Regions from separate parts of the Lysinibacillus louembei genome, predicted to be linked through region 2. Evidence: riboswitches for the same ligand, from Rfam matches in the RefSeq annotation. Region 2 holds a riboswitch; the other holds the start of a gene.

Region 1 (12,161 bases), 860 kb from region 2:
CGGCATTATTGCTGTACTGATTCTATATATGTTTAGTAAAATTTTTTCTTCTCCATCTCAAGAAATACAGCCTGCTATCCAGCCAATCGAGGAAGATTTAAGTGCCGAGCAATTTATTGGCGCAATTGGTGAAACAGCACGCAAACTTGCTAGTGAAAATGATTTATACGCATCGGTTATGCTTGCACAAGCCATTTTAGAAAGCAATAAAGGACAAAGTGGGCTTGCCTCTGAGCCGAACTATAATTTATTTGGTATTAAAGGGAAATACAAAAATCAATCCATAACACTGAAAACAAAAGAAGATGATGGCAATGGTAATCTCACAACAATTTTAGATGAATTCCGAAAATATCCTTCCTACGAAGCTTCCATGCAGGACTATGCTAATTTATTGCGCAACGGTGTTTCATGGAATAACGCATTTTACCATGCTGCCTTTAAAAGCAACACATCCTCCTATCGCGATGTGACAAGCTTTTTAACAGGTACCTATGCCTCTGACTCAAAATATGAGCAAAAGCTAAATCAATTGATTGAACAATATGACTTAACACAATATGATTACCCAATCGAAAACAAAACAACAGTCACCGTCACAGCAGACGACTCATTAAACAGCATCGCAGAAATTTACAATGTTAGCGTCACTTCATTAAAGCAATGGAACAAGCTACAATCCAGCGCTTTGCAAGAAGGACAAGTGCTAATGATTTATGAAACAACAGTAATTCAATAATAAACGCTGAATTTCGAGGTTTATTCCACATTTTTCGGAGTTTATTCCACGTTTTTCGGAGTTTATTCCACGTTTTTCGGAGTTTATTCCACGTTTTTCGGAGTTTATTCCACGTTTTATCGGGAAAAGCAGGCTGTAGCCTTCTTTCCCGATAATCCTTTACACTTTTGTTAAGCGCCAATTGCGCTTTGTTGCGAAAATGCCGATGCCAATAAAAGCAACTATCACAACACTAGCTATCAATAGGGCAATCCAAAAGTCTTTCATATCCACTATTCCTGCTACGAAGCTAACACCGTAATTTGCTAGCTTCCAAGGTGTCCATGTCCAAAAGCTTCCAATTGCTGAATCAATTAATAAGCCAAGTGGCAAAAGAACAATCGCAAGTGCTGCTGCGATACCTGTCTGAAAAGCAGCACTCATCGCTACCGTCACTGCCATTACTAAAAGTAACCATACACAATATGTCAGCAGCATTTTCACAAAGTCACCCACTGCGACACCACCAAATAAAATTGCTGTATAATACATGCTTGCTGCATAGCCAAGCATCGCACTAAAAACACTAACAAGTGAAGCAACCAGCCATTTACTCATAAAAACAGCCGTCGCTGAAATTGGTCGTACATACAGCAATGTTGCTGTTCCATTTTGACGCTCACGACTCACCGAGCCAATAAATGCACTAATCAACACAATCAGCCCGATTAGCTGATACTGTCCTGTTGTAGACGCTAAAATATCAGCTGCTGTTAGCTCTGGAAACAGCATTTGAAACCCTTCTGGCATATTGCCAACTGCGGATAAAATATCCTCCATATAATAATTTGTTAACGGCTCTGTGACACCCAAAAAAATAAAGACAAGCGGAATCCATAAAAATTTAAAGCTGCGCCAGCTTTCTAAAAACTCCTTTTTTAACAATACACTCATTGATATGCCACCTTCATGAAAATTTCATCTAAGCTTGCGGTTACACGCTCTACTTTGACAATTTCCTGTTGCTCTGTCACTAATAGTTGCAATAACTGCTGCATCGATTGTTGTATAGCTAGATAAACATACTGTCCTTCTACCTCTCCTGCATAACGATCAGCAAAGCTCATGGCTGCCTGCTCATCCACAAACTGAATTAAATACTTTGGATTCGCATATTTTTGCTGAATTGATGCTAACGAACCTTGCTCAACTAACTGCCCCTTTTTCATAAATAATACTTGGTCTGTCATTTTCTCCGCATCATGCAAAATATGTGTGGAGTATAAAATCGTTGTTTGTTGCTGCAATTCCTTTAATAAATTCATGACTTCCTGTCGCCCAATTGGATCAAGTGCAGATACTGGTTCATCCAACAGCAACAGCTTTGGGTCATGAATAATTGCCTGGGCAATACCGAGACGTTGCTTCATCCCGCCTGAAAAAGTCGCTGTTTTTTTATGCATTGCATCACCTAGCCCTACATACTCCAACATTTTCACGCTTTTTTCTCGCACCGCTTTGCCTGGTACACCACTCAATTTCCCAACCATTTCTACATATTCTAAAGCAGATAGCCATGGATAAAATTGCGGATATTGTGGTAAAAATCCGATACTTTGCCTTATATCCTGCACACCTGACATCATGACAGTCCCCTCCGTTTGCTGTAGAAGCCCTACAATCATGGACATTGTCGTTGTCTTGCCCGCGCCGTTCGGTCCAATTAATGCTGTAGCAGTCAGAGGTTCAAGTATAAAACTCACATCATCTACAACCGTTTTCCCTACAAAGCTTTTCGTTAAATGTTCTACCTGTAATAATGTCATGATTGTTTTCTCCCGATAATGAAATAAACAATTGACCCTACTACGCCACCGCATAAAATCAATAGCAACCATAACCATTTCGGTCCGTTTGTTGCATAAATGCGCTTTAAATCAATAAGCGCTGCACACCATAAAATAAGCTGTACGACTAAAACTGGTGCAACTAATGCCCAAGGTACTTGATCAAATCCACTCATCTCATTTCCTCCTTTAGCTGTAAATGTTTCGCTACTTTGTGCAACATTTTTTGTAATTCTTTATCCTGTAAAGCTGCCCCAAAAATCGGCTGTTTTGTTATGCTTGCTAACAAATCTCGCTTAATGGACTGTTCATCACGCGGGGCTTGTGCACCGAGATGGATATTTTGTGTAATCCAATCATCCAGCAAATAAAAGTACTGATCGCCACGCAATTCGATTGGAAATTTAAGCTGTAAGCATAAATCACAATATTTTTTCAGCATGGCGAGTGCCTTTTGCTGTTGCTGCTGTTGCATATAGCCTGCTGCTGCTTGTAAATAAAAGACGAGCCCTGCATTCATATTTAATTTTCCAATCGAAAACAATTGCAACAGCGCCTCTACTCGATGGATCGTTTCATCAAAATAAGTCGGATTATCTATTTCGTATTGTAATGAATTGGTCGCACTGTTTACGATACCGAGCATATGCTGATACATACTAACCTGTAATACTTCTTTTGCTTTCTCATGTTCACCACGCATCGACAGTGCAACAGATACAAGTATTTCTGTCCCATATTGCATACGTGCCTCTTCCCCTAAAATTTCTAACACTTGCTCAAATTGTCCTTGCTCCAATTTAACATATGCTTGTAACATTTCGGCCTCATAAATAACCTTTACATCACTACAATGCTCCACGATACGCTGACATAGCTCATCCACTCGCTGTAAAACCACGATTGGCTCATCTGCCCGCTTATAATAATTCAAATAAAGCTGTGCCATTTGTAGCAGAAATGGGAAACATGCATAATATTCTGCAAGCAGTTCCTCCATCTCCTGTTGCACTTCCGCAAAGCGATGCTTGTTAAACTTTTCGGCTAATTCGGCATATATTTTTCGCATATGTGCGGTTGTCATTTGTGGTTCATAACCTAGTAAGGCATCAATCGTCACATTAAAATAAGTTGCGAGCTTCGGCAGTAATGTAATGTCTGGGTAGCTCTGTCCTTTCTCCCATTTCGATACGGCTGCCTTCGACACACCTACATACTGTGCCACCTGCTCCTGTGTCACACCTAATTCTTTACGTTTTGTCGCTAGCTTTGTCGCAAATTGAAAATGCTCCATTCTCTCGCCCCCTGCTTCCATTATAAAAAACCCTCGCTCAATTACCTAGCGAGAGTTCGTTTATTTTTGTAGAATAAGTCAACCAATAGTTTACTTCACTCTGCTGTTTTTTTCGTCAACGTAAAGAAAATCAAACAACCAATTGAAGAAGTTGTTAACATAATTGCTCCCATCGGCACAGCAGAGCTTTCATTCAGCCCTACTAACGGTGCCATCATCGAGCCAACCAACAGTGGCAGCATGCCGATTAATGCGCTAGCACTCCCCGCGCGATGCCTTTGTGACCGTAAAGCCAATGTTGATGCACTTGTCAAAATGATACCGATTGATGTCATATAAATGAATAGTGCCAGTACAATCAATGCAAGAGGCCCTTGAATAAGCGCCATCGACAACAGCAATATGTTCGCACTAACCGCCATTAATACGCCTGTTTTCAATAAATTATGCTCATGGAATTTCTCGCTTAAACGCCCAACTGAAAAACTTCCTGTAATAATTGCAAGCCCATTAATGCCAAATAAAATACTAAATACTTGTGGCGACACACCATAAATCCCCTGGTAGACGAATGGCGTACCCGCTACATAAGCAAAGCTACCACCATGAATAATGCCCACAATCAATGCATAACCAATGTAAGAACGGTCACCAGCGAGGCTGACCATTGTCTTTAGAGAATGCTGAATCGATATTGGCTGCCTTCTTTCAAGCGGTAGTGATTCCTTTAATCGCGTTGCAACAATAAAGAAAATCACTAAGCCGAGCACACTTAAAAAATAAAAAATCGTATGCCACGTAGCAAATGGCAATAATAAAACAGCGCCCCCAGTCATTGGCGCAATCATTGGCGCAGTTGCATTAATGACCATCAATAACGCATAAAACTTCGTAAAGTCTTTTCCTGTAAAAGTATCACTCACAACTGCACGCGATAACACAATTCCCCCAGCTGCTGTCATTCCTTGTATAAAGCGCCCAATAATGAGCACCGTGATATTCGGTGCAAATGCGCAAATAAGCGAAGAAATGGAAAATAGCACTAAAGAGATAAGCAATGGTTTCCGTCTGCCGACACCATCGCTGATTGGTCCGATAATAAATTGCCCTAATGCGAGCCCGCATAAAAATGTTGTTAAACTAAGCTGTACGAGCGATGCTTTCACACCTAAATCAGCACTTATTTCGGGAAAGCTTGGTAAATACATATCAACATTGAATGGCCCTAACATAGCGAGTGAACCTAAAATCAATGCAAGGAAAATTCGCCTTTTTCCTGTTGGATTTTTCTCCATAAACTACACCTTTTTTATTTCGATTTTCAAAATGAATAATTTTATTATAAATGTTTCTAAGGAAAAAGGCTTTCATTTTTTAGCTTTTTCAATAGAAGCTCCTCTACCGCCATTTTTAATGCTTGATTAGCATAGCGAATCATAACATCTTCACCCATTGTTGCAAAGCGAATATCACAAAAATAAGCATCCACTTTAATAAATTGCTCTAGGCGAATTCCTTTGTTGGCTAGCAGCTTCTTACATCTTGCGTGCTCTTCACGCAAGCTTTTGACAAGTGGCTCCAGCATATGTGCATAAAGTTTATGCATTTTAAACGAAGACAGTAAAGAGAAATCCTGCTCTAATGCGCGAATCGCAAACTCAAATAGAAGAAATTCATGGACAAGTGGACGTTCACTATAGTGAATCATTGTATTCATCCATTAGTTGTGCTGCATAAATAGAAGAAATGGCTATGCATTTTGTTGCATTGGATGTTGCAATGAGTAGTTCATGTTGCGCTTGATGATACGATGTAATGATGCCTATTACTTCATTTTCCTGCCATAAAATAAGTCGAATTGTTGCTTTTGTTTGCATGGCATATTGCACAGTTTGCTGTAAATGCTCCAGCTCCCATTCCGTACGTACGATAGGCTGCACATCCTCCTTTTCTAAATTACGCAGCATTTCCATATGTTCACTCAGCATCATCGCAGACCATTTAATATTGCCTCGATCACGCAACATTTCACCCACTCCTTTACTGTCAATTATGCGTCAGGATTTTGAATTGTATATGCAGACCTCTAATTTCTGCGGATTCAAGCTAAATGCCCGCCGACAAGTTGTTCTCGCTGCCGTGCTGTGCCACTCTCTGTAAAGGAAACAGCACGCAATAAAGAGGCTGCTCCGAAGCGCTCTCGAATGGCATCCATCGTATAACCCAGTTTTTGTCGTTGCTCCTTTTGCTCATCAAATAAATCAAGCTGAATCCCCCTATGTGGGCGTATATTCGATAAGCGGACCGAAAGCTGGCGCACAGGCTGTTGTGCAAAATGAATGGTGAACAGCTCCTTGCATGCTTCATACAGTTTCATCGTTTCATTCGTTGGCTCCTCTATCGTTTTCATACGATAAAAATTCTTTTCCATTGCCGCCCGACTATATGAAACACCTAGTGCTACTGTTTGCACAACATATCCAGCCATTCGTGCTCTTCTTGCTACATCCTCACACATTTCAAGTAAAACAATTAAAATTTCCTCTTGTGTATGATAATCTTGCATGAGCATTTGCCCTTTCCCAAAGCTCATCGGCTCCTTTGTATTTGGTGCTTCAAATGTGGATAAATCTATGCCCCATGCATGATAATACAGTTGATTGCCAATAACACCAAATTCCCTTTCTAACATCGCTAAATCGGTATGTGCTAAATCACCCACACTAAAAATTCCTTTTTGATTTAAAGCATACTCCATACGTCGTCCAATGCCCCACATTTTCGAAAGAGGTGCAACGGGCCATAGCTTCTGCGGCACATCTTGATAAGTCCATTTGGCAAAGCCTGTTGTCTTCGCCTCAATATCAAGCGCTAGCTTTGCCATTAACATATTCGGTCCTATCCCAATAGCAGAAGGGATACGAAACTGATCATAAATAGCTCGACGAATCGCTTTTGCAGTCTCTTCTGGCTCTCCCCATAAACGCTCTGTTCCCGTTAAGTCAATAAAGCTTTCGTCCACGCTATACACATAAATCGCCTCACGCGGAACAAATTGCAACAATAGCCTCGTAATCGCTACAGACATTTCTAAAAAGAACTGCATTTTTGGTTCAAACAGCTTAATACTTGGATGATTCGGTATGTCATAACGCCTGCTACCAGTTTGAATATGAAAGCGCTCCTTCATTGGAGGAGATGCCGCCAATACAATGCTACCTTTTTGTGTCAAATTGCCAACAATCGCAATCGGCTCCTGCATCACATCAAGCCCTTCTAACATCGCGATACAGCTAGCATAAAAACACTTCATATCAATACAAACAATTGGTCGATTCGGATAATGCTCATACATTTCACTCGCCTCCAAAGGAACGTTTGTTCTTATTTTAAGAACATTCGTTTGATTTTGCAAGTGGTAAATGTAGGATGTTATTCCACTAAGGTAAAGCGCTGTTTTGTCAACACTATAAAAATGACCAACACAATACATGCCGATAAAAGGAAAATATAAGGAATTGGTAGCATTTCCGCCCATAATCCGCCAATAAACAAACCTGCTGGCAATGCGAGCTTCATCAACATTGAAGATGTACCCGCCACACGCCCCAATAAATGATTCGGAGTCGACTCTTGACGAATCGCGAAATAAATAATGTTGATCATAACGCTTGTACATGTGCGAGCTGCCAGCAATATGCTGAGCTGCCACCATGTTGTCGCGAAAAAGAAGAACAGCAATGCAACACTATCCATTAAATAAATCACCGTAAATATTTTGCCACGTGTCCATTTTTTGCGTAGCGGTTGTAGCAGCTTTGCCCCAATAAGCCCCCCTATCGCCGCAATCGAATACATAAAGCCTAGCTGCTCTTTCGTTTGTCCTAATACATCGACAACATAAAAAGCGAGCACTCCGAGAATAAAGCTTGTTGCTAAATTCGCAAATAAAATAGACATAGTTGGATAAAACAATGTTTTATTGCCAAATAGCTCGATAAAACCTTCCTTCATATCTGCCCAAATAGATTGCTTATTCAATCGCTCAGGTGTGACTGTTTCGTCTAAAAAGAACACGCTAAGCCAAATAATTATCAATGCCCCGGCATAAACGATAAATAAATAATCATAGGCAATAAAAATCAGCAGCATTCCTACAAGTGATGGACCTAAAATAGACAGTAGCGTACTGACAAATGAAAGCTTTTCTTGAATTTCCGTCATAAGAGCTTTGTCAAAGAGCTGTGGTACAATAGCATGCTGCGCATTGCCAAACGTATAGCTCACCGTTGCTATGAAAAAGCCCAGCACATACATATGCCAAAGCTGAACGGCATCTAGCAAAATAACAACTGTTAACATTGTGGCAAGCATCACTTTTACAAAACCTGCATATTTCAGCATTTTATTACGGTTTATTCGATCAACAAGCACCCCTGCTAGCATTCCTAATAAAACATTTGGTAAAAAATCCATTATCCGCATTGTGCTCATCGCTAAGGCCGACTTCGTTAAATCATAAATAAATAGTGGCAAAATAAAATGATAAAGCTGGTAGCTAACCGTTGATGCAATTGTTCCTATGTATAATATTAAAAAATTGCGATTCCGATATAAATTCATCGAAACACCTCCTGTTCTTTAGTGTAAAATGATAATAGAAGAACAAAAAGTGAGCATATTCTTTTTATTGTTCACCTTTTAGGAGGCGCTATGTTTCGATATTTATTAAAACTATATGAGCATTTTGAAGTAGAGGAAAGTCACATAACATCCATTGCAGAGCTTGCACAAATTTGGTGCTGCTCGACACGCTATGCAAAGGTACTTGTAAAAAAATGCGAAGAGCGTAGTTGGCTGACATGGCGGACTGAACAAGGACGTGGAAAAAAGCCTAGGCTATGTTTACGATTAACAAAGCTAGACGCTATTTATTTAGCATTCGATGATTATTGGCAGCACCAGCAATTTAAAGAAGCCTACACATTGTTACAGCAATACAACGTGCTATCACATCCTCAAGTAGAAAATTGGTTACAGCAGCGTTATGGCTTTTCCAATGAAGAAGCACGTGATGTTTTTCGCTATCCCTATTGGAATGTCGCACTCAATTATGATCCGTTAAATGGCAATTCGCGCCATGATATGCATTTGTACAACCAAATTCATGAGTCCTTATTCGTTTATTGTGCAGAAACAGCGCGTGCAAAGCCAAATCTTGTTTATGACTACCATACCGATGATGCAAAAACATGGACATTTATCTTGCGAAAAGATATTTATTTTCATGATGGTACAAAGCTTACAAGTAACGATGTCCTTGCATCTTTACAGCGGATTTGCACTAAAAAGCTATTGCCTGAAGCAAATTTGAGTGCAGCAAGTCCTTACCATTTTACAATAGAGCTAACAAAGCCTAAAGCGCTACTGCCACGTATGCTATGTAATGCTCGCTATTCAATTGTACCTGCCAAGTGGATTGAGGAGGGAGCTGAAGGAATACCTGTAGGCTGTGGGGCATTTTACATTGCAGAGCATAATGAGCAACATATGCGCCTATCTGTTTTCCCAAAATATTTTCAGGCGCGCCCTTGGGTGGATGATGTCGATATTATTTTCACAGCCAATATTCAACAATTTGGCATTAGTGCACTGCCTTTTGCTACACATATTGCGCAACAAAAATTGACTTTTCAGGAGCAAGGTGCGGATTTTATTTTATTCAATGCAACACGCGGACCATTGCAGGATGAGACGTATCGTCGCGCATTATTTGAAGCAATAGATGCGGATCACTACTGCTTATTCGAAGAGGGGGAAATTGTTGCAACGAGCTTTTTGCCAGCATATCGTAGAGCTCAGCCAAAGGCTCGCCCACTACCATCGCTAGACTTCCCCCATTTGCGGATCGGTGTCCAACAAATCCGCCCTAAGGCGAATCACATGCGGGAAGCACAAATTTTAAGCGACTTTTTAACAGCGCATGCTATTTCACATGAGCTATTATGGATGCCTGTCAATGCCTCTGCTCATTATTGCGTACAGCATTATGATATTTTTGTTGGTGGCATTGCACTTGGGGAAGATCCGTTACTAGGCTGGCTGCATGCCTTAAATAGTGAACGCTCCCCCGTATGCTCTTTTCTAGGAAGTCAGGATGTACAAAAGCTACTACAGCAAGCTGCGATGCATGAAGATATTCAATTGCTCTATGAAATAGAGGCGCGCTTAATTGAGGCTGGTGTTTTGAAATTTTTAACACATCGTCAGCATGTTTTTTATATGCGCGAGGATTTGCCGTTTCATAATATCCATTTTGATCAGCATGGCAAAATAGATTATCGCAAAATTTCCCCTCCAGTCATTTCGTCTGTAGCGACAAATACTTAAAGCAGATTGATCTTTAGAGCAACAGCTCTAACCGAATCATATCTATACATTGAATACCATTTTCAAAAATCGGCTCATCATAATGCTGAAGAAAGAAATCCCGATCGACACCGACAATACGGAAGCCACATTTTTGATAAAGGGCTAGCTGGTCAACGCTTGAATTGCCTGTGCCGAGCTGAATCGTTTTAAAATGCATGGCTTTGGCACGTTCAATCGCATGAAGCACAAGCTGTTTGCCAATGCCTTGCCCCTGCCACCTTTCATCTATTGCTACATTCACTAGCTCCATCGTATGTGGTCTTGTTGGTAATAACACATATACACCGACGATTTCTCCATCACGCTCATCTACATAGCAGAACCCCCGCTGCACATACTCCGTTACAATTTCCTCAGAAGGATCTGCTAATAATAGTAAATCCATTGGTAATTGCTCACTTGCTGTTAGCATTCGAATCATTTTTGTTTCTCTCCTTATAAAAAAGCCGAGCTATTTGATTAGCTCGGCTCAATGCTTATTTTAATGATAAATAGGTTGACTGCTGCTTGTCAATCCATGTTTTCATTGTGCGGAATAACAATATCGCAACAGTTAGAATAATGATACCTTTAATAATATTGAACGGTAAAATACCGAGAACGATTGTTTCATACATATCGAATGAGCCCCAGCCTAGGAAATACGTATACATTGGTAGGAATACGAAATAGTTGAGTATGCTCATGCCAATCGACATAACGAATGTGCCTACCGCTAAGCCTACTGCTAAACCAGGAATCGTTTTGAATTTTTTATAAAAATAATACGTTGGTAAAATAAATAGAATGCCTGTTACAAAGTTTGCCATATGTCCTACTGGTACACCCGTTGGCGCGCCTTTAAATAGCCAGTCTAGAATATTTTTAATCAACTCTACAATGATACCAGCGACTGGTCCCATCGTAATTGCCGCAATCAATGCTGGCACATCACTAAAATCAATTTTTAGGAACACTGGGAACCATGGTAATGGAAAATCGAGCATCATTAATAGAAAGGCGATGCTGCTCAACATAGCGATTGTTACGGTTGAACGTAACTTCAAATTTTGCTTGCGCATAAAAAATCTCTCCTCTTTGCTGATTCACTCTTGCAAGAAGAAAGGACAGTCCAGCCATTCACGAAAAAACCCTTATACAATGATTGTATAAGGGAGAAATAGGCACGCTTAAAAGAAGTCGTATTTTGACAATGCTTAAAAAGCATCATGTCAAAGCTACTTTGTCGAAAATTGCGATACTTAAATAAGCCTATTAAGTAAGTAGACTTGTGTATAGCAAAATACGACATTTTCGAAAAATGACGACTGCGCCTTCACCTTCTCCCATCCAGACTATACTGTCGGCTTTGGAATCACACCAAATCCTGCACCGCAAAAGCGGGCTCGCGGGCTCATGAAATGCTGAAGCAATGTCCTCCAAGTAAATGGTCGGAGATTGCGATTTCAATTACCGCCGGTCGGGAATTACACCCTGCCCCGAAGATGAATCAATATAAAATTTGTTACTACACTTTCTATTATAAAAGAAAGTTTTTAAAAGTAAACCTTTTTGCTTGGTTATCTATGCTTTCTTTGTGATTTATCTGCGAAAATCCCTAAGATATCTGCGCTTTTTCATAGCTTATCTGCGAAATTCCTCAACTATCTGCGCTTTTTCCCAATTTATTTGCGAAATATAAAAATACAGCCTTATCACTAAGGCTGTATGATATCAAGTGGTAATTCATTTGGCGCCACAGGTATCGGCTGTGGCTGTGTGAAATCAAAGCGATCCCATGTCGTTTGTACAATATTTTCAAAAATAACTTGCTGATTAAACGCAGCAGCTGTTAGCATAATGCCTTCTAGCATTTGCTTCGCCTGCGTAT
Region 2 (12,161 bases):
TATAAAATGCATCGCGCACTTTTGTCAAAGAATTACATACTAGCAATGCAGGAAATTCAGACAATTGCCAACAAGCCTTTAGGGCAATACTGTATTGCAACACTTTACGCATTGCAAGGCGACCACCAGCAAGCAAGACAAATCCCTCTCAAACCAGCATGGCAACAGGCTGTTGTAGAAGCAATCATTGCGTTCAATGAACAATCACCACATTATGAGGAGAAAAAGCAGCAAGCCATTGATTTAGCACGTGGTGTTCAACGTTATGTGAATGTGCATTTCTTTAAAGATTTGGAAAAGTGATATGATCCACTTTTTCAAATCTTTTTTTATAATTCTAAAATCCCGATTCGCTCAACGGAGTTACATTTTCGCTCAACCACCGCCCAAATTCGCTCATCAAATTGAAGTTTTCGCTCATCGTGACCCACACCCATCATCTTTCTACTAAATAAGACAATGAAATGACAAAACAAGTGGTTTTTTTCTACGTATGGCCTGTCCTTACTGTGAATATACTAATTAATAGGTAAAGGAGGATTGTCATTTATGTTATTGCTTTTTTTAATTAACCACTGGGCATTTTTTATTTTAGTGATGGTTTTAATGATAACTGGAGGATTATTAAGCTTCCTACTGCCACGTGTTCCAACGATTATTTTTCTACTATTCTTCGTAGCAATTAGCTTTGGCTACACACGACTTTATGACGCAGCCTACTTCACAATACCTATCCTTCTCATCACATGCATTTTCACGGCAATTCCAATTGTGCTCGTTAAATATACATTGTATTTACAGCAAATAGGAGAGCGTTTAGAAACTTCTCCATAGCTTTCTACCAAATCTGATAGGATAATTTTGAAAGCAATCGAGGGAAAACAGTTCGTTTTCATTTGACACTTTTATTTTTTAATAGAGTAGGGAGTGATAATATTGATTTGTTATCACTCCTCTTCACACATTTACCTCTAACAGTTAAATTCCAATAGAAAATTAAAATATCTTAAAACATTTTTGTTAAATTTGCCATTTCTATTGCAGCTACAGCAGCATCGTAACCTTTATTCCCTGCTTTCGTTCCTGCTCGTTCAATTGCTTGTTCAATTGTTTCAGTTGTAACGATTCCAAAAATGGTTGGCACTCCTGTTTGTAAGCCTACATTGGCAATTCCTTTTGCTGATTCGTTACATACGTAATCATAGTGCGTTGTTGCGCCACGAATAACTGTACCAAGTCCAATAACAGCATCATATTTTTGTGATTCTGCCATCTTTTTTGCTATAAAAGGTACTTCAAAAGCTCCTGGCACCCAAGCAATGTCAATGGCATTTTCCTCTACGCCATGACGCTTTAAACCGTCAATCGCACCTGCTAATAATTTATCATTAATAAACTCGTTAAAACGTCCAACAACAATACCTATTTTTAATCCTGTACCTACTAGCTGCGCTTCAAATGTTTTTACCATCATTAATTCCTCCTCTATAATAAATGAGCCATTTTTTCTTTTTTTGTATTCATATAATGAGTATTTTCTTCTACTAAACCAGCAACAAGAGGTACACGTTCCACAACAGTTATATCGTACCGTTCAAGCTGGGCTACCTTATCTGGGTTATTCGTCATTAAACGGATATGTGTAACTCCTAAATCTCGCAGCATCTGTGCGCATAAACTGTAGTCGCGTAGCTCGCTAGGAAAGCCAAGCATTTCATTCGCCTCTACTGTATCGTAGCCTTGCTCCTGCAATTCATATGCTTTTAACTTATTTAATAAGCCAATTCCTCGTCCTTCCTGCCGCATATAAAGAATTGCCCCTTCTCCTTCCTGCTCAATTTTAGCAAGTGCCGCTTGTAACTGTGCTCCACAATCACAGCGTTTCGAGCTAAAAATATCACCTGTTAAACACTCAGAGTGAATGCGAATTAGTGGTGCTTCTGCTTGTTGTAGATTTCCTTTAACAATTGCAACATGCTCTTTAGAGTCGATGAAATTCGTATAACCAATCATTATAAATTCACCATAATGTGTTGGTAGCTGAATTTTCGCTTCACGAGAGACGACCTTCTCTTTTTCAAGACGGTATCGGATTAAGCTTTCGATTGTAATGAGCTTCATATTAAATTTTTCAGCTATTTCTTTCAATTGAGGTAATCGAGCCATCGTACCATCCTCATTCATAATTTCACAAATAACCCCTGCTTGCTTGCTTCCACAAAGCATCGCTAAATCAACTGTAGCCTCTGTATGCCCAGGTCTTACAAGAACGCCATTTTCCTTTGCAATTAACGGAAAAACATGACCTGGTCGGCGAAAATGCTGTGGCTGCACATTATCATCTAGCATTTTTTCAATCGTCAATGCTCTTTGAAATGCACTAATTCCCGTAGTAGTATCCATATAATCAATACTTACTGTAAATGCTGTTTGATGATTGTCTGTATTAAATTGAACCATTGGCTCTAAGCTAAGTGAATGTGCAATTTGTGAGCTAATTGGAGTACAAATCAGCCCTTTCCCATATGTCGCCATAAAATTAATGACTTCAGGCGTTACATATTCAGCTAATACAACAAAATCACCTTCATTTTCACGATTTTCATCATCAACAACGATAACTATTTTCCCTTGTTTTAAGTCAGCAATCGCTTCTTCTATTGTGTTAAACATTTTAGCCCACCTTTAAAATCCATGTTGTCGTAAAAAGTCTTCTGTTAATGTATTTGATCTTACTTTTAATTGTTTAGCAATATACTTGCCTAGCAAATCTGTTTCGATATTGACAGTATCACCTTCACGTTTAAAGCCAAGCGTTGTCTCCCCAAATGTATGCGGAATAATTGAAACCGTAACAATCTCTTTTTGTAAATCAAAAATTGTTAAGCTAATTCCATCAATAGCGATTGACCCACGCGGTATACATAAAGCACTTGCTTCATGAGAAACTTTTATATCAAAATAAACCGCATTTGCAAATGAACGTTTACGTAAAATAACCCCTACTTCATCAATATGCCCTGATACAAAATGACCTCCAAATCGACCATTGGCAATCATAGCACGCTCTAAATTTACAGAGGCTCCTACTTGTAATTGTGCAAGTGATGTTGCACGTATCGTCTCAGGCATAACATCAGCTGTGAAGTTCGTGCTAGTGAAGCTTGTGACAGTTAAACATACACCATTCACTGCGATGCTATCGCCGACCTTCAAATCTTGCATTATTTTTCGAGCACCAATCGTAAAAACAATTGATTCTTGCCCTTTTGTCATTTGCTTAATCGTGCCTAGCTCCTCAATAATCCCTGTAAACAAATGCTCACCTCATTTCATTGTCATTGTTAATTTAATGGCCTCACCTATTTTTTCAACGTCAGTAAAAATAAATTCCTCCTGCAATGTTGCCATCGAAAGTGCCCCAGAACCTAATAGCTTCGGCGCAATATATATAATCATTTTTTGTACAAATCGTTGTTGTAAAAAGACATCCGCCATTTGGCTGCCTGCCTCAACGTATAATGTCATAATGCCTTCATCCGCTAGCGTCCTTAAAATATTTCGCAAGGAACAATCCTCTATTACAAAGGTACGAACGCCTGACAAGTTCCGAGCCTTTGATGTAAAAAGCCAAGTTTGAGCCATTTTATCGTTAAAGACTTTTGCTGCACTCGGAACCTTTCCATCTCGGTCCATAACAACTCGAATTGGTTGTTTATTTGAAGAGCTAAGCCGATTTGTTAAGCTTGGGTTGTCAATACAAACAGTGTTTGAACCAACCAAAATAGCATCATGTATGGAGCGAGCATAATGAACATCCTTCTGAACCTCCTTACCTGTAATTGCCGTTCGCTGCCCTTTCTCGGCGTTAATTTTACCGTCTATCGAAATGGCTTGCTTCAACGTAACATAAGGTAAACGATGTACAATGTAGTAGAAAAATGCTTCATTAATCGCTTTTGCCCCATCTTCACATAATCCAATACTTACTGTAATGCCTGCCTCCTCTAGCCTTCGAGCACCACTTCCAGCTATAAGTGGATTTGGGTCAAGCGTTGCAATAAATACATGGGCTACCTGTGCTTTTATAAGCGCCTCAACACAGGGACCAGTTCGTCCAACATGGCTACAGGGCTCCAGCGTCACATAAACATTCGCCCCTTTAGCTTTCTCACCCGCGATTTTTAATGCATTAATCTCCGCATGTGCCTCACCTGATTTAAGGTGAGCGCCAAAGCCTACAACCTCCTGATTATTTGTAATGACACACCCAACTAGCGGATTGGGAGAAGTTTGATTACTTCCTGATTTCGCTAAATTCAAAGCGAATTGCATTGCTTGCTCGTCATTCATACAGCCACCTCCTTTTAAATTAAAAAAGCCTCCTAAAAAAGGGGCTTTTACGGAGAAGGCATCGCTAAATAAACCAGCACTTTTGCTAGTTTTTTGCCTAATCCTTCTCTCATCCAGACTATTACTGTCGGCTTCGGAATTTCACCGAATCCTGCTTAAAAAGCTCGCGGGCTTTACCGCCGATTGGGACTTACACCCGACCCCGAAGGAATGCTATTCAATTAAAAAACCCCACATTTTTTTGTGGGGTCTGAAAAAAGGCATCATCAAATAAACTAGCGTTTGGGCTAGTTTTTTGCCTACCTTCTCTCATCCAGACTATTACTGTCGGCTTCGGAATTTCACCGAATCCTGCTTAAAAAGCTCGCGGGCTTTACCGCCGATTGGGACTTGCACCCGACCCCGAAGGCATGTTATTCAATTAAAAAACCCCACATTTTTTTGTGGGGTCTGAAAAAAGGCATCATCAAATAAACTAGCGTTTGGGCTAGTTTTTTGCCTACCTTCTCTCATCCAGACTATTACTGTCGGCTTCGGAATTTCACCGAATCCTGCTTTAAAAAAGCTCGCGGGCTTTACCGCCGATTGGGACTTGCACCCGACCCCGAAGGCATGTTATTCAATTAAAAAACCCCACATTTTTTGTGAGGTCTGAAAAAAGGCGTCATCAAATAAACTAGCGTTTTGGCTAGTTTTTTGCCTACCTTCTCTCATCCAGACTATTACTGTCGGCTTCGGAATTTCACCGAATCCTGCTTTAAAAAAGCTCGCGGGCTTTACCGCCGATTGGGACTTACACCCGACCCCGAAGGTAATATTTATAATTGCATCTAATTATACAGCAATAATAATAAAAATCTAGCCATTTGACAAACAAAAAAACTCTTGCACTTTTCTCAATAGAATCTATTTTCATATTATGAACATCACTAACCATATTACTTCAAAGAAATTATTCTAGTTAAGTTGTATATTGCACAGTCACAATAAATTGACTAAGAAGTATGACCATTAATAAAAAGGAGCATTTATACGGACAACAAAACAACCGTATTTTCTTCGTAGTAGTTCTCATTAAACAATCGAAGGAAATTGGTAATAGCGGCACATGCTGCTAGATGAAACATCCCCTTAATCAGATGGAATCAACTAATAAGTTGAACCATATAACAAATAAAGGAGATTAAAATTCCCAAAATATAATATGTGCACAAAAGCTCATCAAATGACAGGCTTTTCCTTTGTCACAAAATTGACACATAAAATAACCGAATTTTCTAATTATTCTGTTGACTCGTATACTCTGTTATAATACAATACGAATATAAAATAAAAAATATATAACAGTTACTGTTGAGGAGGAAATGAAAATGTTAGAAAACGTAGTCGAATTTTTCAAAAACTTACCTGAGAAAACTTGTGTACAGTGTGGCAAAAAGATGGAAGAGCAAAGCGAGTGCTACAGTCATAGCTGCGAGCATTGCAATAATCATTAATACATAAAAGCTGTCGGTTCAATGTCCGACAGCTTTTTCTCTTAAATATCAAAATCGCTTTCTTCTGTAGTCAAGCTTGAGGATTAATGATGTGCTCCTGATTCCCCTCCAATGATTGGAGCATTAGATTTTAACGCTTGTTTATCACTTTCTGATAGCTCACCTACAATTAATAACTTTGTTGGTGTGATGATTGAATCGTTATTACTTGCATGTACTTGAATATAGTAAAGCCCCTCACTTTCAAAATCCATATTTAAACTAAATTGACCATTCCCATCATTTGAAGCTTCAGTCATTCCATATGTAACGGTTCCATCCTGTTTCCACATTTTTAAATGAACATATTGTGGATTCTCTACCGCATCTCCATTTTGTGTAAGGTTAACCTTAATTGTGACAGCTTTTGTTGGTTCAAGGAGGTCTGGTAAGATGATTTCAGCTTCAAGTGGGGTTTCTTGCTTATACAATTGACTTGCATTAGGATTGGCTGAGCATGCACTTATCATATAGCACGTTAATAAAATGATAAGCAAAAATTGTATTTTATTCATTGAATAATCTCCTTTTATTTAGGCGTTAAAAAATTGCTTCATAGCAGGGATACGTTGAATAATGAGCCAATCTACTACCCATACAATGATTAGAGATATGCCCACAAGAGGGAAAACAACTCCAATAAAAATTAGCATCCATAAAAAGCCCTTCATCTTACTAGCACTTGGAGCGATTGGTGCACCTAATTTTTTACTAGGCTTTCGTTTTAACCATAAATAAAACCCGCTTATTGCAGTTAGTACAATTCCTATACACACCAATAACCCTATTATTTGATTCACAATTCCAAATTGAGTTCCTTTATGCAATGTAATTCCCCATGCAATGATTTTCCCCATAAATCGGTAATGATCATAGCGATAATCCGCTAATACTGCACCAGAATATTGGTCAATATGCATGGTTACTTCATTTTGCACCTTGGCTGGAAAAGCAGAAAATGTATACACACCTTCTTTTGTTTGAGGAATATAAATTGTATAACTAGGATCAATGCTTTTACTCTCTGCAATTTCTATCAAATGATCAATTGACACTACTTTATAGTCTAGTATGGTCGATGTGGGTACATCTAAATTTTCAGCAGCCCACGGAACCTCTGCGATTTCCTTTGTTTTGGTAATAGATGCTGGAGCACTCCCTGTCCAAATAGATGGTGGGTAGCCTATACCTGTATTCGTCACGATATTTTGGAAATTAGTACCCCAAAATCCTGACCACGGCAAACCTGTCATAATTAAAAATAGTATCCCAGCAGTCAGCCAAAATGCAGGTACCGCATGCAAATCTCTTCGGAAAATTTTCTGCCCCATTTTAAGACGGGGATATAAAACGCCTGCCATACCTTGACTTTTTCGAGGCAGCCACAAATATAAACCCGTCATAATTAATACAATCGCCCAACAAGTCACTAATTCTACAATACGATCACCGATTGTCCCCATCATTAATTCGCCATGTATTTTCTCAATCTTATCCATTATTCGGGTATTATTATCTAATTGACCAAGCTCATTTCCTGTATACGGATCGATAAAAATTGTAAATGACTTACCATCTAAATTAATTCCTATTTCGCTGGAACGTGACTCGTCCTCCCCTGGTCGATAGCTCATCACTCTTGCTTCTGGATAAAGCTCTTTCACTGTGGCAATTTGCTGATCAGCAGAAATTCTTTCACCAATTGGTTTTACTTCATAGTATTCTTGATACAAATATTGATCTATCTGTGGTTGAAATAGATAGATGCCACCTGTAATTGCTAATATCACTAAAAATGGGGCAATGATTAAGCCCGCATAAAAATGCCATCTCCATATTGTTTTATAAAACACACCTCTTGATTGTTTACTATTTTTATTACGCATTCACTGACACTCCTTTTAAAACGGTGATATTAGACTAGTATAAAAGAAAAATATGAACGAAGAATGAAATAACTGATTATATATAAATTTTTTACTCTATAAATGCCACAATCATAGCTATGGACATGGAAAAGTAAATTAGTTGTGAAGCAGTATGAAACTTTTCCTATCTTCTTTCGTATACAAATAGGAAAGGAGTGACAAAAATGGAACGACAAGAAGTGTTAACAATGAACAATTTAACGAAAAGCTATGGCAATAAAGAAGTGCTAAAAGGTGTTGACTTACGTGTATATCAAGGAGAAATTATTGGCTATATCGGACCGAATGGAGCTGGTAAAAGTACAACAGTCAAGCTGATTTTAGGCATTGAGGAAAATTATGATGGTGACATTCACTTATTTGGGGAAAATATTAAAAATAACCCGATTGACTACAAGCGGAAAATTGGCTATGTGCCTGAAATCGCTGATGTTTATGACAACTTAACAGGCTATGAGTATTTAACATTTGTTGGGCAGCTTTATGGCTTGTCTTTAGAGGACGCTGCACATAAATCGGAAGCTTTAATGCAATTGTTCGGTGTTGGTGAAGCTTATCATTCACGTATTTCCTCCTACTCAAAGGGGATGCGCCAAAAGCTGTTAATTATTTCAAGCGTTTTACATAATCCAGATATTTTATTTTTAGATGAGCCGATTAATGGCCTAGACGCTAATAGTGTGATGATTTTCAAGGAAATTTTAACGCAGTTAGCTGCGCAAGGGAAAACGATTTTCTACTCGTCACACATTATGGACGTTGTCGAAAAAATTAGTAGCCGCATCATTTTATTGCATGATGGCAAAGTAGCAGCAGATGGGACATTTGAAGAACTGCAGGCGACAAATACAGAAGGTACATTGGAGCGCATTTTCAACCAATTAACAGGCTTTGACCGCCATCAAGAAATCGGTGAGCAATTCGTAGCCGTTGTTGGCGGAGGTACACAATGACAGACTTTAAAATTTTAAGATTGCTCGATAAAATGCGCTTTCTATTTCATAAAATCGGTATTGATTATGCGGTCATGCGTCAAATTTTGCAGATTAAACTGACAATGGATGAGCGCAAAGTACCAACTTTGTTTAATCAATCCTCCAAGAAAAAGCCAGATGCTAAATATGGCTATATTAAATCATTGTGGATTTACACATTGATCGGACTAATGCTTATTCCATTTCTTGCTTTTGGAACGCAATTTTTATTTCAAATGAGTATTAGCTATGCCATCATTCTTTTCGTTATTATGACATCGATGATTTCGGATTTTTCTTCTGTTTTGCTTGATTTGCGTGACCGTCATATTCTTGGTACAAAGCCAATTTCCTCACGCACAATCAATGCAGCGAAAATCATTCATATTACTATCTATTTAAGTTATTTAACGATTGCTCTTATGACGATTCCACTCATCGTTGCCCTATTTAAACAAGGTGTGCTGTTTTTCCTTATCACATTGGCAGAGCTTGTACTGAGCAATATTTTAATTGTCGTATTCACAGCGATGTTATATATAGCCGTTTTACGTTTTTTTGATGGCGAGAAATTAAAGGATATGATTAATTATGTACAAATTGGCTTAACGCTTGCGATGATGATTGGCTATCAAGTTGTCATACGCTCCTTTGAGTTTGTCGATTTAAGCATGACAATAGAGCCCGCTTGGTGGCATTTTTTCCTTGTCCCAATGTGGTTTGCAGCACCATATGAATTGCTGCTCAATGGGACAGTGAACTTTTTCACTGTGACGATGAGCCTACTGGCAATTATCATACCTTTTGCCGCCTTATGGTTATATATTCAGCTCATTCCGACATTTGAACGCAATTTGCAAAAGCTGTTAGCAACAAGTAAGTCGAAAAAAACGACAACAAATCGTTTCAAAGCTTTCCTGCTCAGCCTGCTTTGCCGAACACATGAGGAACGAGCCTTTTACCGCTTCGCTACTTTAATGATGAAAAAGGAGCGCGATTTTAAACTGAAGGTTTACCCTTCTCTCGGCTTTTCAATTGTGATTCCATTTATTTTTATTTTTAATACAATGCGTGACGAAACAGCAAATTTTGCGACAAGCAGTAGCTATTTAACGATTTATTTTTCAATGCTCATTATTCCAACCGCTTTGTTGATGCTACAATATTCAACAAACTATAAAGGTGCTTGGCTGTTCAAAGCTGTACCTATTACAAACTTTACAATATATAAGAAAGCTGCATTGAAAGCCTTTCTTGTGCAATTATATACGCCACTTTATTTAATGATTAGCATCATTTTTTGCTTGATTTACGGCGTGCGCGTCTTGCCTGATTTACTTATCGTATTTGCCGTAAGCTGTCTATATAGTGCTATTTGCTATATTGCCTCAAGGCTAGCACTTCCGTTTTCGGAGCCAGCTGCACAAACGAACGAAGCACAAGGTTGGAAAGCCCTTGCGCTATTGCTACCGCTCATCCCATTTGTCTTTGTTCATTCTATTCTCCTGAAAGTAGATGACTTATGGATGTACGTTTATTTAATCATGTTAATTGTAAGTAATGCTGCACTTTGGAAAGTATTATTTAGAGAGAAAAAAGCGAATATCTAATTTTGATGCAAGTAGGATATTTTTCAAAAGTCTTCTATTATAAATCTATCTTATCCATCCAAAGACACGAGTGAAATTCAATTACACTCGTGTTTTTTCATTATTATGTATGTCGAATATGAACAGCGCCTTCGCAATTTTCTTGCTCGTTCCATTCCACTTGAATTTCAAATGTCCCTTCCTCGAAAAACAGTGGAAATCTCCTGCGAATAGAGGCTTGCATTGGCAGCTTATCTACATCGGCGATTTTCACCCACATTGCCTTTCCTTCTGGCGAATCTTCAATTAATGTACCGCTAAAATCTGTTGCTAAATAATTGAAAATCATATATCTATCATTTTTTGTGGGATTCACATACTCATACAAGCCTTTATAAATGAGTCTATGTATTAGCAAGCCAGTTTCTTCCCTCACTTCTCGAATGGCACTAGCAGCGATGCTTTCAGGAAATTCCACCTTGCCACCTGGTGGAATAAAGCCTTTAAAATGATCGTGCTGCCGATCTAGCAATAGCACCTCGTCCCCGCGCTGTATCATACATAATGTCCACATTTTATAACGAACCATTTTTTCAATCCCTCTATTCGCTCATTTTAATAATTTTTGTTGGAAGTTGTCCTTCACTTGTGACCATTCCTCTATCGTAATGCTGTATAAATGCGAGTGGCGTAGCGTGCCGTTTTTACGCACCATATGATTGCGCAAAATGCCCTCTTTTTTGGCACCGATGCGTTCGATTGCTTGCTGGGAGCGTATATTTTCATTATCTGTTTTGAGCTGTACGCGATTCATCGCAAGCTGTTCAAAGCAATAGGCTAACAGCAGATATTTGCAATTGGTGTTAATCGCCGTACCCCAGTATGCCAGTGTTAGCCATGTAAAGCCGATTTCTAATCGCTTATGTGTATTGTCAATATCAAAAAGAGTCGTTGTACCAATTACTTTTTTTGTTGCTTCATCTATGATAGTAAAAGTAAATGCCGTACCTGCTAGACGTTTTTCGATTGTAGCATCCACATAATTTTCCACCGCCTCCTTCGTCATCAAATTCATTGTTGTATGTGCCCAAATTCGCTCATCATGCGCCGCCTCATAAATACCCTTTATATGCGCTCGCTCAATCGGCTCTAAACGCACAACCTCATTATGTAATATCACCATTGGAATTCCCCCATTAGATTAAAGTTTCATTTTATTATACAGAAACGCAATCTGAATATTAAGACAGAAATATCAACAAAACAACATTTTTTTGTTACGATAGATATATTGGAAAGATAGAAAGAAGGTTTTTTTATGAGGAACCATGCACTGCCAATCATCTATGTAGCGATTATTGCCTTTTTAGGTGGCTGGCTTTTTTCACTGCTATCATTACCAATCCCATGGATGATTGGTCCACTTTTTTCTGTATTGCTTGCTCAATTTTTTATTCGTACACCGTTGAAATGGCCAGCACAGTTGCGCAATATTGGGCTCGTCATTATCGGTATTACAATCGGTGAAAACTTTTCTTTAAGCATTTTACAAACGATGGGCACGATGTTTTGGTATATGCTAGCAATTAATATTGTTTTCGTGCTGCTTTGTTTGTTGCTCGCATTTATTACAGCTAAATATACATCAATGTCGCTACATACAGCTGTATTAGCAAGCGTTCCTGGTGCACTTGGACAAATTATCGTCTTCGCCTCAGAGGAAAAAGGGGTTGATCTTGCCGCTGTCACTTATTTTCATTTAATCCGTGTGTTAGCTGTCGT

Evidence for each region. A riboswitch is a leader RNA that binds a small molecule or an ion and turns the genes downstream of it on or off. The one in region 2 is predicted to bind FMN.
Region 1: linked by a shared signal. The riboswitch ahead of R6U77_RS18080 (ECF transporter S component) and the one ahead of ribD (bifunctional diaminohydroxyphosphoribosylaminopyrimidine deaminase/5-amino-6-(5-phosphoribosylamino)uracil reductase RibD) in region 2 are both predicted to bind FMN.

Annotation. Positions count from the first base shown of each region.
Region 1 covers NZ_CP137624.1:3,594,992-3,607,152, forward strand. Annotated here, with positions in the region: gene R6U77_RS18020 (glucosaminidase domain-containing protein) at 1-739, shown strand, start outside; gene R6U77_RS18025 (ABC transporter permease) at 899-1,672, opposite strand; gene R6U77_RS18030 (ABC transporter ATP-binding protein) at 1,669-2,544, opposite strand; gene R6U77_RS18035 (PLD nuclease N-terminal domain-containing protein) at 2,541-2,741, opposite strand; gene R6U77_RS18040 (helix-turn-helix domain-containing protein) at 2,738-3,859, opposite strand; gene R6U77_RS18045 (Bcr/CflA family efflux MFS transporter) at 3,955-5,154, opposite strand; gene R6U77_RS18050 (YhjD family protein) at 5,211-5,567, opposite strand; gene R6U77_RS18055 (YolD-like family protein) at 5,554-5,886, opposite strand; gene R6U77_RS18060 (Y-family DNA polymerase) at 5,961-7,214, opposite strand; gene R6U77_RS18065 (MFS transporter) at 7,292-8,482, opposite strand; gene R6U77_RS18070 (ABC transporter substrate-binding protein) at 8,573-10,249, shown strand; gene R6U77_RS18075 (GNAT family N-acetyltransferase) at 10,263-10,712, opposite strand; gene R6U77_RS18080 (ECF transporter S component) at 10,768-11,352, opposite strand; FMN riboswitch at 11,605-11,781, opposite strand; gene R6U77_RS18085 (hypothetical protein) at 11,989-12,161, opposite strand, start outside.
Region 2 covers NZ_CP137624.1:2,732,793-2,744,953, reverse strand. Annotated here, with positions in the region: gene R6U77_RS13660 (EMC6 family protein) at 1-303, shown strand, start outside; gene R6U77_RS13655 (hypothetical protein) at 550-834, shown strand; gene ribH (6,7-dimethyl-8-ribityllumazine synthase) at 1,007-1,471, opposite strand; gene R6U77_RS13645 (bifunctional 3,4-dihydroxy-2-butanone-4-phosphate synthase/GTP cyclohydrolase II) at 1,486-2,673, opposite strand; gene ribE (riboflavin synthase) at 2,686-3,318, opposite strand; gene ribD (bifunctional diaminohydroxyphosphoribosylaminopyrimidine deaminase/5-amino-6-(5-phosphoribosylamino)uracil reductase RibD) at 3,328-4,353, opposite strand; FMN riboswitch at 4,451-4,567, opposite strand; FMN riboswitch at 4,651-4,767, opposite strand; FMN riboswitch at 4,851-4,969, opposite strand; FMN riboswitch at 5,052-5,170, opposite strand; gene yhfH (protein YhfH) at 5,724-5,849, shown strand; gene R6U77_RS13625 (FixH family protein) at 5,933-6,403, opposite strand; gene R6U77_RS13620 (PepSY-associated TM helix domain-containing protein) at 6,422-7,774, opposite strand; gene R6U77_RS13615 (ABC transporter ATP-binding protein) at 7,981-8,769, shown strand; gene R6U77_RS13610 (hypothetical protein) at 8,766-10,400, shown strand; gene R6U77_RS13605 (8-oxo-dGTP diphosphatase) at 10,504-10,968, opposite strand; gene R6U77_RS13600 (GNAT family N-acetyltransferase) at 10,990-11,562, opposite strand; gene R6U77_RS13595 (AbrB family transcriptional regulator) at 11,698-12,161, shown strand, end outside.